One region of the Lelliottia sp. RD5 genome, then DNA from elsewhere that is predicted to be linked to it. Evidence: predicted binding sites of a transcription regulator. Region 1 holds the regulator's gene; each other region holds the start of a gene.
The links. Region 1 encodes PurR, which represses purine synthesis genes. Its sites were predicted from a motif close to CANGCAAACGTTTGCNTG; they were not measured.

Region 1 (3,125 bases):
GCAGCGCCGAACTCGTTACGAGCCAGCCAAGGAATGGCGACCATGATGACGATGAGCAACGTCAAGAATCCTTTCAATGTACCGCTCACTGAACGGTCCGCCAGTTTGCCGCCCAGGTAGTTGCCGAGGGTGAATCCCACACCAATCAACACCAGCATTGCCGTTACAAAGAACGGTGTGGCATGCGTAATGTCGTGCAGCACGGGCGAAATATAGGTATAGAGCGTAAACATCGCTCCAGCGCCCAGTACCGTCGTCAACAGCGCAGACAGCACCTGCGGACGGAGCAGAACCGACAGCTCTTTGCGCACATCCGGACGCTCGCCCGCTCCGCCTTTCGGCAATGAGAAGAACAGCGCGATCATCGCCACGACACCCAGCATCGCTGTCGCAAGGAAAGACATACGCCAGCCGATGACTTCACCCAGCCAGGTGGCCGCCGGCACGCCGCCAATATTCGCAATCGTTAGCCCCATAAACATCGTGGCGACCGCGCTCGCCTGTTTGTGCTTGGGTACCACGCTTGCGGCCACTACCGACCCCAGGCCAAAGAATGCGCCGTGATTGAGGCTGGTCAGAATGCGCGACAACAGGAGGGTGGTGTAGTCCGGAGAGAGCGCCGAAAGCACATTACCCAGGGTGAAGATGGCCATCAGAAAAATAAGCGCATTACGACGCGCGCGATGGGAAAGCAGTAACGTCATCAGGGGTGCGCCGATCATCACGCCAATGGCATAAGCACTGATCAGCATGCCCGCCGCAGGAATAGAAACGTCAACCCCTTTAGCGATGACCGGTAAAAGCCCCATTGGGGAAAACTCGGTGGTGCCGATCCCAAATGCGCCAATTGCAAGGGCCAGCAGTGGAAAATTGATTTTCATTCATTAACTCCGGATACCGTGCCTTTATGCGACACAGAAAAACATGCCGAAAGCATGACAGCAATCACAAAAAATGAGAAGTTAACAAATTGGCAAAAGATTATTGTCGGGAGAGTAACAATGAAAGGAAGAAAACGAGGGAGAAGGCTCTCCCCCGCCTGAATCAGTGCAGAATAGCTGTAAAACTTGCCGCAACAATCAAACCCAGCACGATAATCGTGGTCGTTAACGAAAACTTAAGATCGGTATTCATCAATTTTTCTCCTTTTAATCCCCACATGAAAAGTGAGCTTGCTCATTTTTACACAGTTTACCTCAAAAATCTTCCTGGATTTAGGCTGATAACCGTTTTTGCGCTTCCCCTTTTCATCAAGATAAGACAAAATTCCACGCTAAATTTATAAGCGTACCGGCCACTGACCCCCTCCTGACGTCCTGTGTCGTTTTCCCGGCGTATCGCAATTCAATTTGCGAGATTAGGGTGAGAGAAGGCAAACGTTTACCTCTCAATTTATCAGGAGCTTAGGATATGGTCTGGAGTGACAGCTAATGGCAACAATTAAAGATGTAGCGAAACGCGCAAACGTTTCCACTACAACCGTATCACATGTAATTAACAAAACCCGTTTCGTGGCGGAAGAGACGCGCAACGCCGTTTGGGCTGCAATCAAAGAATTGCACTACTCACCGAGCGCTGTTGCTCGCAGCTTGAAAGTGAATCACACCAAGTCAATTGGTCTGCTGGCGACCAGCAGTGAAGCGGCCTATTTCGCCGAAATTATCGAAGCGGTTGAGAAAAACTGCTTCCAGAAAGGCTATACCCTGATTCTGGGAAATGCCTGGAACAGTCAGGAAAAACAGCGCGCTTACCTGTCGATGATGGCGCAAAAGCGCGTCGATGGCCTGTTGGTCATGTGTTCCGAATATCCAGAATCCGTGCTGTCGATGCTCGAAGAGTATCGTCATATCCCAATGGTGGTAATGGATTGGGGTGACACGCGCGCTGACTTTACCGATTCCGTTAACGATAACGCCTTCGAAGGCGGTTACATGGCTGGCCGTTACCTGATCGAACGTGGTCATCGCGAGATTGGTGTCATCCCCGGCCCGCTTGAGCGCAACACCGGTGCTGGCCGTCTGGCAGGCTTTATGAAAGCCATGGAAGAAGCGCTGATTACCGTCCCGGAAAACTGGATTGTACAGGGCGACTTTGAGCCAGAATCGGGCTACCGCGCGATGCAGCAGATTGTTTCGCACTCACATCGTCCGACAGCCGTGTTCTGCGGCGGTGATATTATGGCGATGGGTGCGCTTTGCGCAGCCGATGAGCTGGGTTTACGCGTCCCGCAGGATATTTCCGTGATCGGGTATGATAACGTGCGCAACGCTCGCTACTTTACTCCCGCGCTGACGACGATTCATCAGCCGAAAGACTCCCTGGGTGAAACGGCGTTCAACATGCTGATGGATCGTATCGTCAGCAAGCGTGAAGAGTCTCAGTCAATTGAAGTCCATCCGCGTCTGATTGAACGTCGCTCCGTCGCTGACGGACCGTTCCGCGATTACCGTCGTTAATCGTTTCTACGGGGCCGGTTATTCCGGCTCCCGTAGCCACTCTCTGTTCAGCGTTTCACTATCACCTAAATAGTCCAGCAGCCAGGCCAGCGCAGGCGACATATCGTTTTGCTGCCATGTCAGGCAACAGGCCGCAACCGGAAACGGATTTTCAAGCTCGAGCGCCACCCATTCTCCGCGATCAATCCGTGGACGCGCGAAATGCACAGGCACCATCCCCACACACAATCCAGCCGACAAACAGGTTGCCGACGATTCCCAGTCTGGCGCGACGACCCGCCGCTGGTTATCAAGCAGCCAGGTGATGCGCTTTGGCAGCGATCGTGACGTGTCCTCCATCACCAGCGACGGCCAGTTGCGCAACACGTCGTCACTCAGCGGGCCTTCCATCGTGGCCAAAGGATGATCGCTTGCCACCACGCAGCGCCAGCTCAATGTTCCCATATCCCGAAAGGCATAGCGGCCCCCGACGGGAATGGCCTGTGTCGCGCCGATCGCCATCTCCACCCTACCGTCGGATAACGCATCCCATACGCCATTAAACACTTCCTGGGACACGCGAAGTTCCACATCCGAGAAATGGCGATAGAAATCGACTACCATCTGCCGCGTCCGTTGAGGTTTAACGATGTTATCCACCGCAATCGAAAGATGACCGCGCCAGCCATT
Region 2 (3,125 bases), on a different contig from region 1:
TGATCTAAGCGTTGACCGAGCTGATTTTCGGAGACTGTTGCGGTGAGTTCTACTCGTTGTGCCATAGACTGCTTCTTCGTTTAACGTTGGGTTTTACGGCTTTGCCGTATAATATAGTGTGCTATTGTAGCTGGTCTTAATCGGGAGCAGGAAAGAGATTCTCCCGGACAAACATTTGAGGAAAGTCAAAACGTCATGACGCGCATGAAATATCTGGTGGCAGCGGCCACGTTGAGCCTGGCTTTGGTGGGCTGCTCCGGTTCAAATGAACAGGTCCCTGACAATCCGCCGAATGAAATCTATGCGACTGCTCAGCAAAAACTCCAGGACGGTAACTGGAAACAGGCCATAACGCAACTGGAAGCGCTGGATAATCGTTATCCATTTGGTCCTTATTCCCAGCAGGTACAGTTAGATCTTATCTACGCCTACTACAAAAACGCCGATCTGCCGCTGGCTCAGGCAACAATTGATCGCTTCATGCGTCTGAATCCGACTCATCCTAACATTGATTACGTCATGTATATGCGTGGCCTAACCAACATGGCGCTGGATGACAGTGCCCTGCAAGGTTTCTTCGGTGTGGATCGTTCTGACCGCGACCCGCAGCACGCACGCGATGCCTTCAACGATTTCTCAAAACTGGTACGCGGATATCCAAACAGCCAGTACATCACCGATGCGACCAAGCGTCTGGTGTTCCTGAAAGATCGTCTGGCTAAGTATGAATACTCCGTAGCCGAATACTATACCCGCCGTGGTGCATGGGTGGCAGTGGTGAACCGCGTAGAAGGAATGCTGCGTGATTACCCTGATACTCAGGCGACCCGCGACGCACTGAAGCTGATGGAAAATGCCTATCGCCAGATGCAGATGAACGCTCAGGCAGAGAAAGTGGCGAAGATCATTGCCGCGAACAGCAGCAATACCTGATTTCTTTACGCCATGCAAAACGGCAGCCCATGGGCTGCCGTTTTTTTAATCATTTCATCGCTTGTTGGGGCGCTCTAGCCCCGACCAATCCTATCAACTATGGCTGCAAATCATCACTTCGACAAGCAAAAAGACGCGTGTTCCTGTCGAGCCTCACAAAAAAGGTTCCCTGACAAAAAGTGACAAAAATACGTGATTTAGATCACACATTTTGACATTGGGAAAGGTATGCTGGAATCACTAAGACGGAAAGACAAGAGGTAACTTTTATGACAGTGAACATTACCAGTAAACAAATGGAAATTACTCCGGCAATCCGCCAGCACGTCGCAGACCGTCTCGCCAAACTGGATAAATGGCAAACACACCTGATTAACCCACATATCATTCTGTCTAAGGAACCGAAGGGTTTTACCGCTGATGCAACTATCAATACTCCTAACGGCCATCTGGTCGCCAGCGCTAAACACGAAGATATGTACACGGCTATCAACGATTTGATCAACAAGCTGGAACGGCAGCTCAATAAAGTGCAACACAAAGGCGAAGCCCGTCGCGCCGCTACATCGGTGAAAGACGCAAGCTTAGCGGAAGAAGTTGAAGAAGAGTAATCCTTTAAATTGAGTGTACCGCCAACGCGCCTTCGGGCGCGTTTTTTATTGACAGAATGAAAACAGTACGGGTACTTTAGAGCTATCACTCACAGGATGAATTCATGAAATATACCCCGTTTTTCTTCGCATTCTTTTTTACCTTCCCCTGAATGGGAGGCGTTTCGTCGTGTGATAAAGAATGCGAAGACGAACAACAAGGCCTCCCAAACCGGGAGGCCTTTTTTTATGATAACAATAAACGAAATAGGCAACGCTATGACATCGGAAAACCCGTTACTGGATCTGCGAGTAAAAATCAGCGCGCTGGACGAGAAACTACTGGCACTGCTGGCAGAACGCCGTGCGCTTGCAGTCGACGTGGGTAAAGCCAAGCTGGATTCCCACCGCCCGGTGCGAGACATCGATCGCGAGCGTGATTTGCTGGAACGCCTGATTCAGCTTGGTAAAGCCCATCATCTTGATGCGCACTACATCACTCGCCTTTTTCAGCTCATCATCGAAGATTCCGTTCTCACCCAGCAGGCGTTGCTGCAACAGCATTTGAATCAAACTAACCCGCACTCAGCGCGCGTGGCCTTCCTTGGTCCAAAAGGTTCGTATTCCCATCTTGCTGCACGCCAGTATGCGGCGCGTCATTTCGAAGAGTTCATTGAGAGCGGTTGCGCAAAATTCGCCGATATTTTCAATCAGGTCGAAACTGGCCAAGCTGATTACGCCGTCGTCCCGATTGAAAACACCAGCTCAGGGGCGATAAACGATGTCTACGATCTGCTCCAGCACACCAGTCTGTCGCTGGTTGGCGAACTGAATATCCCTATTGACCATTGCGTTCTGGTTTCGGGTTCAACCGATCTCAGCCAGATCACCACGGTCTACAGCCACCCGCAGCCGTTCCAGCAGTGCAGTCAGTTCCTGAATCGCTATCCGAACTGGAAAATTGAGTACACCGAAAGTACCTCAGCAGCGATGGAAAAAGTCGCGCAGGCTAATTCGCCAACCGTTGCGGCGTTGGGCAGCGAAGCCGGCGGTGCGCTGTATGGATTGCAGGTACTGGAGCGGAACCTGGCAAATCAAACGCAAAACATCACCCGCTTCGTGGTTCTGGCGCGCAAAGCCATCAACGTATCCGAACAGGTGCCAGCCAAAACGACGCTGCTCATGGCAACGGGTCAGCAAGCCGGCGCGTTGGTTGAAGCGCTGCTGGTTCTGCGTAACCACAATCTGATCATGACCAAGCTGGAGTCCCGTCCAATCAACGGAAATCCGTGGGAAGAGATGTTTTATCTCGATATCCAGGCCAACCTGGAGTCCGCGTCCATGCAGAAAGCCCTGCGTGAACTGGGTGAAATCACCCGTTCAATGAAGGTGTTGGGCTGTTATCCAGGCGAAAACGTGGTGCCGGTCGATCCCGTTTAACATTCGATAAAGCGGCTTTTCTTCATTCCTGCCACGTTGACTGGCAGGGTGAAGATCGCGCCAGAAAGTGGATATTGGGCCACCTCTTCAGCGTCCATATTCTCCCGCGTCGTCGTGACAAACAGCGTTTTCATGTCATCCCCACCAAAGCAGACCATCGTC
Region 3 (3,125 bases), on a different contig from region 1:
TACGCTTAATCATTCGCGTTGCAGGAAGGCAGCGACGCTGCGAATCCTCAGGAGCTTACATGAGTAAGTGACTGAGATGAGCGAGGACGCCTACGCACCTGCAACGTGAAGGATGACGCGTATTTACTCGTTTTCTAGCAGAGCGGCATACGCCGTCGCATCCAGAAGCGCTTCCACTTCTGCTTCGTCAGCCGCGCGGATTTTGAAAATCCAGCCGTCGGTGTACGGGTCACTGTTCACCAGCTCCGGAGAGTCGCTCAGCGCATCGTTGACCGCAACGATTTCGCCGCTCACGGGTGCGTAGATGTCGGATGCGGCTTTAACTGATTCCGCTACCGCGCAGTCGTCGCCCGCACTGACGGTCGTGCCGACGTCCGGCAGGTCGACAAACACCATGTCACCCAGCAGCTCTTGCGCATGCTCGGTGATCCCTACGGTGTACGTGCCGTCGGCCTCTTTTCGCAGCCATTCGTGTTCTTTACTGTATTTAAGTTCTGCTGGCACATTGCTCATTGGAATTCTCCTGATAAAAAATGATTAGGCGACCGGCTTACCGGCGCGAACAAAAATCGGTTTAGTCACTTTGACCGGCATTTCACGATTGCGGATCTGCACAATGGCAGTTTCGCCAATGCCAGCCGGTACGCGCGCCAGCGCAATGCTGTAGCCCAGCGTCGGCGAGAAGGTACCGCTGGTGATCATACCTTCACGCTGATTGCCGAGCTCATCGGTAAATCGCACAGGCAGCTCGTTACGCAGCACGCCTTTTTCAGTCATCACCAGGCCGACCAGCTGATCGGTGCCTTTTTCGCGCTGCATCTCAAGCGCTTCGCGGCCAATAAATTCACGATCGGCAGGTTCCCACGCGATGGTCCAACCCATGTTGGCGGCCAGCGGAGAGACGGTTTCATCCATTTCCTGACTGTACAAATTCATGCCAGCTTCCAGACGCAGCGTATCGCGCGCGCCAAGACCAGCAGGTTTGACACCGGCTTCCACCAGCGCATGCCAGAATTCGGCAGCTTTCTCGTTCGACATCGCAATTTCGTAACCCGCTTCACCGGTGTAACCGGTGGTGGCGATAAACAGATCGCCCGCCTGCACGCCGAAGAATGGCTTCATGCCCTCAGTCGCGTGACGCTGCTCATCCGTGAATAACGTGGCGGCTTTCGCCTGCGCGTTAGGACCCTGAACGGCGATCAGCGACAGATCGTCACGAACGGTAATCTCGACGGCGTACTTTTCAGCGTGTTGGGAAATCCAGGAGAGGTCTTTTTCGCGGGTGGCGGAGTTAACAACGAGGCGGAAGAAATCTTCAGTGAAGTAATAAACAATCAGGTCGTCAATGACGCCGCCGGAGGCATTTAACATGCCGGAATAGAGCGCCTTGCCTGGGGTCTTGAGCTTAGCGACGTCATTTGCCAGCAGATAACGCAAAAACTCCCGGGTGCGGCTCCCGCGCAGATCGACAATGGTCATGTGCGACACATCAAACATACCGGCGTCGGTGCGCACGGCATGATGCTCATCGATTTGTGAGCCGTAATGCAGTGGCATCATCCAGCCATGGAAATCCACCATGCGTGCACCGCATAACGTGTGTTGTTCGTATAAAGGAGTTTGTTGAGCCATCTTGTCCTCGTTGAATAAGCAGGGCTATCTTGTGTTTCGCATAAAAATCCATCACGAAACCCGGCGTTGGCATCACGCCTGGACGCCGACGCAAACGTTCTCTTTTACCTGAACTTACCACCGAAACCAGGGATTAACCATAAGGTAAAACGGGTCATCACATTAGCTTATGACTAAAAAACACCAAAAAGACAACAGAACGATTCACTGGATAAATGCAATTAACGCCGAGCAAACGCAAGGTTATTACTGAGTTATTTAGATTGGGATGATATTTAATGTGGAAAAAGCTGGCGATTTCCCATCATGAAAAAAAGGCGAGATTAGATAATCTAATGCGAATTAGGGTGTGAAATTAGAATATTTCAAATGAGAGAAATGTCCCGGCTCAGAAGCCGGGAAATGAAAGTGTGATGGGGGTCTAACTTAGCGCAGCCAGTCTGGCAGATCGTTCAAACCCATTGCCTGACGAAGCAGCTGGGGTTTTACACCTGGAAGAGTATCAGCCATTTTCAGACCCAGATCGCGAAGCAGTTTTTTGGCGGGGTTATCGCCTGCAAATAGCTCGCGGAATCCCTGCATACCCGCCAGCATCATCGCCGCACTGTGCTTGCGGCTGCGCTCGTAGCGGCGCAGATAAAGGTGCTGACCAATGTCCTTCCCTTCACGATGTAAACGACGCAGCTCTTCGATGAGCTCAGCGGCATCCATAAAGCCCAGGTTAACGCCCTGTCCCGCTAAGGGATGGATGGTGTGCGCAGCATCACCCACCAGCGCCAGACGGTGCGCCGCAAACTGGCGCGCATATCGGCCAGTCAATGGGAACACCTGGCGCTCGCTTTCAAGCGCACACAGACCCAGGCGGTTATCAAACGCCATGCACAGCGCCTGGCTGAATTCTTCCGGCGTCGCGTCCTGCATCTGCTCGGCTTTCTCCGGGATCAACGACCAGACAATCGAACACAGATGCGGATCGCTCAGCGGCAGAAACGCCAGAATGCCGTCATTATGGAAAATCTGACGCGCTACGCCGCCGTGTGGCTCAGCGGTACGAATCGTCGCGACCATCGCGTGATGACGGTAATCCCAAAACGTCAGTGGGATATCCGCTTTATTTCGCAGCCAAGAGTTCGCACCATCTGCGCCAACAACCAGACGCGCCGTTAGCATCTCGCCGCTTTGCAACGTAATGAAGGCTTCGTTCTCACCCCAGGCCACTTGCTGCACCTGTGCAGGCGCTAACAGCGTAATATCTGCGCTGTGCTGCGCTTTTTGCCACAGAGCATGATGAATGACCGCATTTTCGACGATGTGACCCAGATGGCTGTAGCCCATGCTTTCGTCATCAAACGCAATGTGACCAAAGCTGTCTTTGTCCCACACTTCCATCCCGTGATAACAGCTTGCGCGAAAAGCTGTGATATCTGACCAGACGCCAAGACGCGTCAGCAGCTTTTCGCTGGCGGCGTTGATGGCCGATACGCGAAGTTCAG
Region 4 (3,125 bases), on a different contig from region 1:
CTGTTTATAATTTTTGGTATTCCCAAAATGACCGGGTTTGATGGAACGGTACAATATATGACGTCGCTGGGTGCGCCCATGCCCATGCTTGCCGCGATTATTGCGGTGGTGATGGAAGTGCCTGCCGCGATCCTGATTGTACTCGGTTTCTTTACGCGCCCGCTAGCTGTGCTGTTTGTCTTTTATACGCTGGGAACGGCGGTGATCGGGCACCACTACTGGGATATGAGTGGCGATGCGGTGATGCCAAACATGATCAATTTCTACAAAAACGTCAGTATCGCTGGCGCATTCTTATTGCTGGCGGTGACCGGGCCCGGTGCTATTTCCATTGACCGGCGCTAGATAAACTAAAGGCCGCTTGCGCGGCCTTTTCTATTACGGTGAGCAGAATTATGCGTACACAGGGAAACGTGCGCAGATATCGAGCACTTTACCTTTAATACGTTCGATCACCGCTTCGTCGTTGATGTTATCCAGAACATCACACATCCAGCCAGCCAGCTCTTTCACTTCAGCTTCTTTGAAGCCGCGGCGCGTCACAGCCGGAGAACCGATACGGATACCGGAAGTCACAAACGGGCTCTTCGGATCGTTCGGTACGCTGTTTTTATTCACGGTGATGTTTGCGCGGCCGAGGGCTGCGTCTGCTTCTTTACCGGTCAGATTTTTATCAACCAGATCCAGCAGGAACAGGTGGTTTTCAGTACCGCCCGAAACCACTTTGTAACCACGGTTCAGGAAGACTTCAACCATCGCTTTGGCGTTTTTCGCAACCTGCTGCTGATAAACTTTAAACTCTGGCTCCATCGCTTCTTTCAGCGCCACGGCTTTGGCCGCGATCACGTGCATCAGCGGGCCGCCCTGAGCGCTTGGGAAAACAGCAGAATTCAGTTTTTTGTACAGCTCTTCGTCACCGCCTTTCGCCAGGATCAGGCCGCCGCGCGGACCCGCCAGGGTTTTATGGGTGGTGGTGGTCACGACATGTGCGTGTGGAACCGGGTTCGGATAAACGCCTGCCGCAATCAGACCCGCAACGTGCGCCATATCGACGAACAGATATGCACCGATGCTGTCTGCGATTTCGCGCATTTTTGCCCAGTCAACCACGCCTGAGTAAGCAGAGAAGCCACCGATAATCATCTTCGGTTTGTGGGTCTGAGCCTGCTTCGCCATGTCTTCGTAGTCAATTTTACCGGACTCATCAATGCCGTAAGGGATGATGTTGTACAGTTTGCCTGAGAAGTTAACCGGTGAGCCGTGAGTCAGGTGACCGCCTTGTGCAAGGTTCATACCCAGCACGGTGTCACCCGGTTGCAGCAGCGCGGTGTAAACCGCAAAGTTAGCCTGAGAACCGGAGTGCGGCTGAACGTTAGCGTAATCTGCGCCAAACAGCTCTTTTGCACGGTCGATCGCCAGCTGTTCAACGATATCAACGTACTCGCAACCGCCGTAATAGCGTTTGCCTGGATAACCTTCAGCGTATTTGTTGGTCAGCTGAGAACCCTGAGCCTGCATAACGCGCGGGCTGGTGTAGTTTTCGGAGGCGATCAGTTCGATGTGCTCTTCCTGACGTACTTTTTCCTGCTCCATTGCTTGCCACAGTTCTGCATCATAATCGGCAATGTTCATTTCACGCTTTAACATCCGCTTCTCCTACTCAGCTAACAATAAAATTTGGCCTAAAAAGCCGGTCCTGTTGGACAACGCGCCACAGTATAACCGAATAGTTGTGCGATAACAGGTCTTGACAAACGAATTTACGCAAACGTTTACCTGTACGCCACGCAAGGGTTTGAGGAATAAAGCCCTCACGATTTTCAACGGATTTCTTTTCAGGTTTGTGATGCACATTTTTCATGATGCACAGACCCATTTACAACGCAGGGTTATTTTTTATAAGATGCATATAAAATACATCATTAGAAAATCACCTGAAGGAAAATGCTATGTTAGACGCTCAAACCATCGCTACGGTCAAGGCCACGATTCCCCTGCTGGTTGAAACCGGACCAAAACTCACCGCCCATTTCTACGATCGCATGTTCGCGCACAACCCGGAGCTCAAAGAGATTTTCAACATGAGCAACCAGCGCAACGGCGATCAACGCGAAGCCCTGTTCAACGCCATCGCGGCGTACGCCAGCAACATCGATAATCTTGCAGCGCTTTTGCCCGCGGTCGAAAAAATCGCCCAAAAACACACCAGCTTCCAGATCAAACCGGAGCAGTACAATATTGTCGGTAGTCATCTGCTGGCGACGCTGGATGAGATGTTCAGTCCTGGTCAGGAGGTGCTGGATGCCTGGGGCAAAGCCTACGGCGTGCTGGCAAATGTGTTTATCAATCGCGAAGCGCAAATCTACAGTGAACACGCCACTAAAAACGGCGGTTGGGAAGGAACGCGTGCTTTCCGCATCGTTGAAAAAACGCCGCGTAGCGCTCTGATCACCAGTTTTGAATTTGAGCCGGTTGATGGTCTGCCTGTCGCGGACTATCAGCCAGGCCAGTATCTTGGCGTGTGGATCAAGCCTGAGGGATTCCCGCATCAGGAAATCCGCCAATATTCACTGACCCGCAAGCCAAACGGTAAAGGCTATCGCATTGCGGTGAAACGCGAAGATGGCGGTCAGGTATCAAGCTGGCTGCATAACCACGCCGTAGTGGGCGATGAAGTTCATCTTGCCGCCCCAGCGGGGGATTTCTTTATGGCTGTTGACGCCAATACGCCAGTTACGCTGATTTCCGCAGGTGTCGGCCAAACGCCCATGCTGGCGATGCTGGACACGCTTGCTCAGGCAAAACATAGCGCTCAGGTTAACTGGTTCCACGCGGCTGAAAACGGCGATGTGCACGCCTTTGCCGATGAGATCGCCGCCATGACGGCCGGTTTGCCGCGTTTTAACGCACACACCTGGTATCGTCTGCCGACGGAAGCAGACCGTGCAACGGGCCATTTTGACAGCGAAGGGCTGATGGATTTGAGTCTACATGAGGGACTATTCAGCGCGCCAGAGATGCAGTTTTACGTCTGTGGGCCGGTGGCGTTTATGCAGTTTGCCGCGAAGCAGCTGGTTGAGCTGGGCGTGAATAAAGACAACATTCATTACGAATGCTTCGGCCCG

Region 2: raiA (ribosome-associated translation inhibitor RaiA) is a predicted target of PurR. The motif match lies at 1,088-1,105, and genes of this name have one in related genera.
Region 3: gcvT (glycine cleavage system aminomethyltransferase GcvT) is a predicted target of PurR. The motif match lies at 1,720-1,737, and genes of this name have one in related genera.
Region 4: glyA (serine hydroxymethyltransferase) is a predicted target of PurR. The motif match lies at 1,762-1,779, and genes of this name have one in related genera.

The regions. Positions count from the first base shown of each region.
Region 1 is NZ_JBVYHQ010000001.1:793,940-797,064, forward strand. Features, by position in the region: gene AC0LWE_RS03960 (MFS transporter) at 1-881, opposite strand, end outside; gene cydH (cytochrome bd-I oxidase subunit CydH) at 1,045-1,134, opposite strand; gene purR (HTH-type transcriptional repressor PurR) at 1,431-2,456, shown strand; gene punR (DNA-binding transcriptional activator PunR) at 2,475-3,125, opposite strand, start outside.
Region 2 is NZ_JBVYHQ010000002.1:678,183-681,307, reverse strand. Features, by position in the region: gene rluD (23S rRNA pseudouridine(1911/1915/1917) synthase RluD) at 1-65, opposite strand, end outside; gene bamD (outer membrane protein assembly factor BamD) at 196-933, shown strand; gene raiA (ribosome-associated translation inhibitor RaiA) at 1,203-1,544, shown strand; Phe leader region at 1,648-1,773, shown strand; gene pheL (pheA operon leader peptide PheL) at 1,649-1,696, shown strand; gene pheA (bifunctional chorismate mutase/prephenate dehydratase) at 1,803-2,963, shown strand; gene AC0LWE_RS10975 (SMP-30/gluconolactonase/LRE family protein) at 2,960-3,125, opposite strand, start outside.
Region 3 is NZ_JBVYHQ010000002.1:402,945-406,069, reverse strand. Features, by position in the region: gene gcvH (glycine cleavage system protein GcvH) at 124-513, opposite strand; gene gcvT (glycine cleavage system aminomethyltransferase GcvT) at 538-1,632, opposite strand; gene ubiI (FAD-dependent 2-octaprenylphenol hydroxylase) at 2,059-3,125, opposite strand, start outside.
Region 4 is NZ_JBVYHQ010000003.1:37,351-40,475, reverse strand. Features, by position in the region: gene AC0LWE_RS11200 (DoxX family protein) at 1-345, shown strand, start outside; gene glyA (serine hydroxymethyltransferase) at 394-1,647, opposite strand; gene hmpA (NO-inducible flavohemoprotein) at 1,950-3,125, shown strand, end outside.